Linked DNA regions of Microscilla marina ATCC 23134. The protein of the gene in region 2 binds, or shares a complex with, the protein of the main gene of each other region. Links are inferred from orthologs where the notes say so. Each region holds a gene or a part of one and is shown on either strand. Other genes may lie near its edges. The genes, in order: prfA and prmC.

The links.
Region 1: the proteins of prmC (region 2) and prfA are in contact, whole or in part, in a crystal structure (PDB 2B3T), measured with the Escherichia coli proteins. The link is inferred for Microscilla marina ATCC 23134 from one-to-one orthologs.

What each region holds. Positions count from the first base shown.
Region 1 is NZ_AAWS01000009.1:5,503-8,731, forward strand. What follows is about bases 218-3,109. They hold prfA (peptide chain release factor 1), read left to right. Parts: upstream 218-1,074; coding sequence 1,075-2,145; downstream 2,146-3,109. Other genes in these bases: M23134_RS09485 (YfiR family protein), read right to left, coding at 218-588; M23134_RS09495 (isoaspartyl peptidase/L-asparaginase family protein), read left to right, coding at 2,825-3,109. In the rest of the region: more of M23134_RS09485, read right to left, coding at 46-217; more of M23134_RS09495, read left to right, coding at 3,110-3,229. UniProt on the Escherichia coli protein: Peptide chain release factor 1 directs the termination of translation in response to the peptide chain termination codons UAG and UAA.
Region 2 is NZ_AAWS01000001.1:148,585-151,807, reverse strand. The notes cover bases 282-3,167. They hold prmC (peptide chain release factor N(5)-glutamine methyltransferase), read right to left. Parts: upstream 2,215-3,167; coding sequence 1,348-2,214; downstream 282-1,347. Other genes in these bases: M23134_RS00540 (AI-2E family transporter), read left to right, coding at 3,067-3,167; M23134_RS00550 (adenosylcobinamide-GDP ribazoletransferase), read left to right, coding at 411-1,172. Also shown: more of M23134_RS00540, read left to right, coding at 3,168-3,223. UniProt on the Escherichia coli protein: Methylates the class 1 translation termination release factors RF1/PrfA and RF2/PrfB on the glutamine residue of the universally conserved GGQ motif, i.e. on 'Gln-235' in RF1 and on 'Gln-252' in RF2.

The DNA.
Region 1 (3,229 bases), on a different replicon or contig from region 2:
TTACACTAAACAGATAAATAACTACATTTTGTATGATTATGTTTGCTATTTACCCATTACTGGAATGGCAAATCTTTTCAAGTTTCGTGAGACAATCAAGCCACGGTTTGCCGTAGCGTTTTGGTTAAGCTCAAATCGCCATCTACCGTTCCTAAGAACAAAATTGATACCACTTCCCGATTGAGCCATTCCACGCTTTTCGGTAACTACCAGCATGGGGGAACGGGGAAAACTTTGATTGATAGTAGGTAAATAAGAACTTTTTGAACTTGGAATAAACAGTATGTGACAATTGTTGATTTGAGACAAGCTGCCAAACCTCTTAATAACAATCCTTTGTCTTTTCATTCCAGCTGTCTTTCGTGCAGCCATCTTTTGTAATTCGCGTATGATAGGTGAGTTGCCTAATACACCAATTACAAAATCTCCTGATTGATAGTTTTTAGGCCATTTGATGAGCTTGGTAAAATTATAGATAAACACTGTATGAAACCTATAATCTCTGATTTGTGCCGATGCATTGAAAGCAAGACTAGAGAAGAGCATTGACAGAAGAACAACAAGTGCACTTATTTTTACACTTTTCATTGGGAATACTATGTATTTAGTCCGAAAATTTGTTTAAAACTTATTCGCATAGTTAAGGCATAGTTGTATTTTTGCTGAAAAAAATACAACTATCTGTGCAAAAGTATTGAAATACCATCAAACACGCAACTTTACCCATTGGTTTTCGTATGGTGGAAGTTACACTTGTACCAAATATCTTACAAAAACAATTCTCATGAATATTATGAAATTTGCTCTGTTTTAGTTATACCCCTTTTTCCCTCCCTAAATGTACAAAAAGCTGCACAATTTAACACCTGTAATTGCTTATATTTTGCAATTATGATGGTAAACAGCTCTTTTTAGTGTTTTTTAAGCTAAAACCAATTTTTAATTTTATTTTCAAAATAAATAACAAAATCTATAATAATGTTCTCACCTGTTCATGCACAGGTGTGAGTACTTGTTTTTATATTTGCGTTATTTTTTTGAATTTTGAGTAGTTTTCATACATAAAAATATATTATGATTGACAAGTTAGAAGCAATCAAAGAAAGATTTGATGAAGTAGGTCAGTTGATCGTAAAGCCTGAAACTATACAAGACATGGACTTGTATACCAAGCTGACTAAAGAATATAAAGACTTAGAAAAAGTTGTTGAAAAGTATAATGAATATAAGATTGTACTAGAGAATATAGATACTTCCAAAGAAATTTTGTCAACTGAAAAAGATCCTGAAATGAAGGAAATGGCAAAAATGGAACTGGAAGAGTTAAATCCTCAAAAAGAGAAAATAGAGGAAGAGTTAAAAACGCTATTGATTCCCAAAGATCCAAATGATAGTAAAAATGTGATTCTTGAGATTCGTGGTGGAGCCGGAGGCGATGAAGCAGCTATTTTTGCGGGTGATTTGCTAAGAATGTATCAACGATTTGCTGAAAAACGAAAGTGGAAGTTTGAATTAATGGACTTTACTGATGGTAGTTCGGGCGGTTTCAAGGAAGTAGTGTGTTCTATTTCAGGTGAGGACGTGTATGGAATGATGAAGTATGAGTCGGGAGTACACCGAGTACAACGTGTGCCTGCTACCGAAACTCAAGGACGAGTGCATACATCAGCAGCCAGTGTGGCAGTATTGCCCGAAATGGAAGACGTAGAGGTAAACATTGACCCAAGTGATGTAAGAAGTGATTATTTCTGTTCGTCAGGACCTGGTGGACAGTCTGTCAACACTACTTATTCAGCGGTTCGTCTTACTCATATTCCTACGGGCATTGTGGTATCTTGCCAAGATGAAAAATCACAGATTAAGAACAAAGCTAAAGCAATGAAAGTGCTGCGCTCTAAATTGTATGAAATTGAGTTATCGAAACAGCAAGAAGAGTTAGGTGCACAGCGTAAGTCAATGGTAGGAAGTGGTGATAGGTCAGATAAAATCCGTACTTATAATTATCCACAAGGAAGGGTTACAGATCATCGCATCAAATATACTGTACACAACTTGCCCAACGTGATGGATGGTGAAATTGCTGATTTTATCGAGAGCTTGCGTTTGGCAGATAATGCTGAAAAAATGAAGTCAGGCACCACCTAAATTGTATTTTTAGCTGATTTTACAAACTGTTTATTGCAATACTAAATTCCTATGAGTATTCATTCATAATGTTGATTAAAGCTCTTGAATTCCTCCCTTCAAGGGTTTTAGTCATCATTGAATGTCCTTTGCATAATAGTTTCAGTTTAAAACTCGTTGGGTTTAATTGTGGCGTGTGGACTGATTTACTAAGTAGCCTTGATGGAGCTACAGCAACTGTGATGGCAAAAACCAACCAACCTTCCTTTGTTTCTATACAGCTTTATACTTGTGATATAGACTCACCTTTAGACATTCTGATTGTTTAAAAAAAGTGGTTGGTTAGGCAATATTTTCACTATGAATTAGACAATACCTATAGGGTAAATTATAGGCAATGCCACATAAAATAACTCAGTACTGAAAGTTTTAAATAAGAAGCTTTTTTTGAGTTAAAAAAAGCTTCTTTATGCAAATTAGCTGCACAAAATTATAGAATTATAGTGGAATAACATATCTTTGAACGAATGCATAAAATAAATACAATAAAATGTATAAGTGCTTTTGTACCTGGCTTTTTTGCTGGATTATGTTAAAGCCAGATATTTAGGGCATAGAATATGCATACAAGAGAATCACAAAGAATTTAAATTAATAGATACTATTACCTAAGCATAGTAGCTTAAAACTTATAGTAAGCATGTCGAATTTCGCCATTGTTGTACATGGAGGTGCAGGAACAATTACTCCTGATTTATATACAGCCGAGATCGAGAAAGGAATCCGCGATACTTTATACGAAGCAGTAGAAGCTGGATATTACCTGCTGGGAGATGGCGAGGCGGCAGTCAATGTGGTAAGCCATGTTGTAATGGTGCTCGAAAACTCCCCTTTTTTTAATGCAGGCAAAGGTGCTGTATTTACAAATGACGGAACACACGAGCTAGAAGCAGCTATTATGAATGGGGCAGACCTAAACGCAGGAGCTGCCTGTGGAGTAAAGAATGTACGCAACCCGGTAGTGTTGGCTCGTAAAATTATGGAAAAGTCGGGGCATGTATATTTACATGGGAAAGGTGCCGAGGAGTTTGGGCGATTATACCAT
Region 2 (3,223 bases):
TTACATTAATTCACCTTTCCTCAATTTCTTTTTGAATCAAAAATGGGTTGGGTAAATGTGTTAGTAAAAATTGTCTCAATATGCTCATTCGTTGAAATGAATGCCGTAAATGATTTTGGTGATTGAATAGTCTGATAATATCCAATTTTAAAATCCCAAAAGAGTCTTTTGAGACAATCTTTGAATTATTTTAAAGTGCAAATCTACAAGGAGTTTTGTACAAATACCTAAGAAAGTAAGTCTTTTTATCAAAATTGAGAGAATAAAACGCATTATCTTTATATAGTGCTATAATTTATTTGATTATTATCAGATAAACTTGTTTGTATCCAATGTGCTTTCAGTTGTAAGACTTAATGCTAAATTTGCGGCTGTATGTTTAGGCTTATTTTGCAACTTAAAAAAATACCATGCGAACTCAATTTCATATTTTCCTGACAGCAGTGATGTACTATACCCGTATTCCGGTATACCATTGGGTAGATTATTCTGAGAAATACCTCAACCGTGCTACAGTTTATTTTCCTGTGATAGGATGGTTGGTAGGTGGTTATACTGCATTGATTTATTTTTTGTGTCAATTGGTATTCCCCGCCGAACTCTCACTTTTGCTTAGCATGGTAGCAGGTATTCTTATGACGGGGGCTTTTCACGAAGATGGCTTTGCCGATGTTTGCGATGGCTTTGGGGGCGGCTGGAACCAAGCCAAGATTCTAACGATTATGAAAGACTCCAGGGTAGGTGCTTTTGGTTCCATTGGTATGATAATGATGTTTTTGGTAAAGTTTTTTAGCCTGAAAGCACTGGTGCCTGAAATGCACGTTGTACCTGTGCTCATTATTGGCCATACTTTGAGTCGTTATACAGCCCTTACCTTTTTGTTTACCCACCGCTACGTGCGAGAAAACGAAGACAGTAAAGCCAAGCCTATTGCCAAGAACAAACCCAACCTAAAACAATTAATAGTAGCCACCTTATTTGGGCACCTGCCTATGCTTTTGTTTTACCCACTGTGGTCTGCTTTTTTGGTGTTAATCCCCCTGTTTTTACTAAAACAATACTTGGGCTGGTACTTCAAAAAATGGATTGGAGGTTACACAGGTGACTGCCTTGGGGCCACCCAACAACTGGCAGAGGTGGCGATATATATGTTTTTTATTGCCTGGCTTTAATTCAGTGATTATCCAATGTTGTTTTCTTTGCGAAGCTTTTCGCCTTTAGCTCTAAGTTTCACCTCTTGACAATGGCTTGCCTGAATATTTTTTTAAGGTCGGAGAAAACAACACTGGTTGCCTTACTCCCATATACATGGGCATTCCAGAACATCATATATTCCTCATGAAAATACTAACCACTCAACCCCACTGCTTTTACCATTCTATCTTTACCAAATAAATCTTTGCGTACTTCTACCTCCTGAAAACCTTGTTGTTCTATCATTTTTTTGGTGATGGCTCCAAACTGTTCGTTGATTTCAAAATAAAGTGCCCCTTGGGGTTTAAGCTTTTGTCGGGCAACCTGGGTAATGGCTTCATAAAACAGCAAAGGCTCGTTTTGGGGCACAAACAAAGCAAGGGCAGGTTCGTGTTTTAGTACATTTTCGTGCATTTGGGCTTGCTCAGCAGGGGTGACATAAGGTGGATTACTTACAATAACGTCTAGCGATTGGTCGGCAAAATGAGTAAATGAAGGGGCTAAAATATTGTGTGCTATCCATTGAATATTTACTTTATTTAAGGCTGCATTTTGCTGGGCAATGGTCAGTGCCTCATTTGATACATCGAGTGCATTTACTTGAGCCTGGGGCATGTTTTTAGCAAGTGTTACTGCAATGCAACCGCTTCCAGTACCAATATCCAGCAAAGTAAGGGGCTGGCTTTGGAAGTCTTGTATGATCCAGGCAACCAGTTCTTCGGTTTCAGGACGCGGAATAAGTACTCCAGGCTTTACCCGAAAGGGTAATCCATAAAACTCGGCTTGTTTTGTTATGTATTGAATAGGTTCATATTGCTGGAGACGCCTTAGGGCATTGTCGAGCACCTGTAGCACTTGTGGGATTGTTTGAATGGGCTGATTTATCAAAACCTGCATTTTATCCAACTGAAACAGGTGCTCTAGTAGTAAGAAAGCCATAGATTGGGCTTCGGTAGCAGGGTAATAAGGCAATAGTGCTTGGCGACACTGATCAAATAATTGTTTAGCTTCTCTGTCCATGTAATTTATTGAGGCTTATTTTTGGCAGGCAAAAATAGAAAACCTTTACACAAAATAGGGTAAGTTTGAATAATAGTAAATGACAGAACAGCGTCGGTACTCACGATCAACTCGTTGATTTTTTTATTTGATGAGTGCATTTTTGCGTTGGCTCAAGCAAAAAAAAGCGTAAAGATGATTAAATCTCTACGCTTTTTGTTTTTTCGAAGGTTCAATAATTTTATTGCATTGTCTGGTATCAGAGATACAACCGATTAAAGGATGTGGTTGTAAAGGATAGTGCATATTAAAACTTAAAAGGATGTACTGGTTAAGGGTTTGGGCGATAACTGAGTTATCAGGATTCACTTGTAACAATGCCGATAGCAGTAAAAAATGACAAGCGCCTATATTTTTTTTCAAAAAAAAATAAAATTATTTCTCACAGAGGTAAATAAACTTATCAAAACCTGGGTTACCAATCAAAGTTATATCAATTAAGAGACATAAAATCAATAAGTTATGTTAATGTTAGCATAACTTGCTATTTTTCTAAGCTACAGTTTTTGGTGCCTGATATTTATTTATAACTTTATTAAAAATTATTGATTTAACAATAAAAACTCATCTCGGCTTTTAATAATGAGCTGCAAATCATTCAAAAAATAGAGACGAGCTCCAGGTTTTATGACGCATACTCTGACTATTTTTTTAAAAACACCCGCATCTACTTAAAGGTTATGTCCTTATACAACAGACCAGAACCTCATAAAATTGGTGGTGGGGACGCGAATCAGGGCAAAAAATAGTATAGGTAAGAATAGTTTGATTGTACCATGTAATTAAAAATTTAATTTGTAACTCACTTTATACATGTTTTTACTACACAGAGCCACTCTTAATTTATTGTTTATAGTGCTTGTCGCAATCGTAATAGGGTGGGTGTTTTCTGACATTGTTATTTACCTGCTCATATCACTGATTATATCTTCTATTCTGCGCCCCATTACCGACTATGTAACAAGTGTAG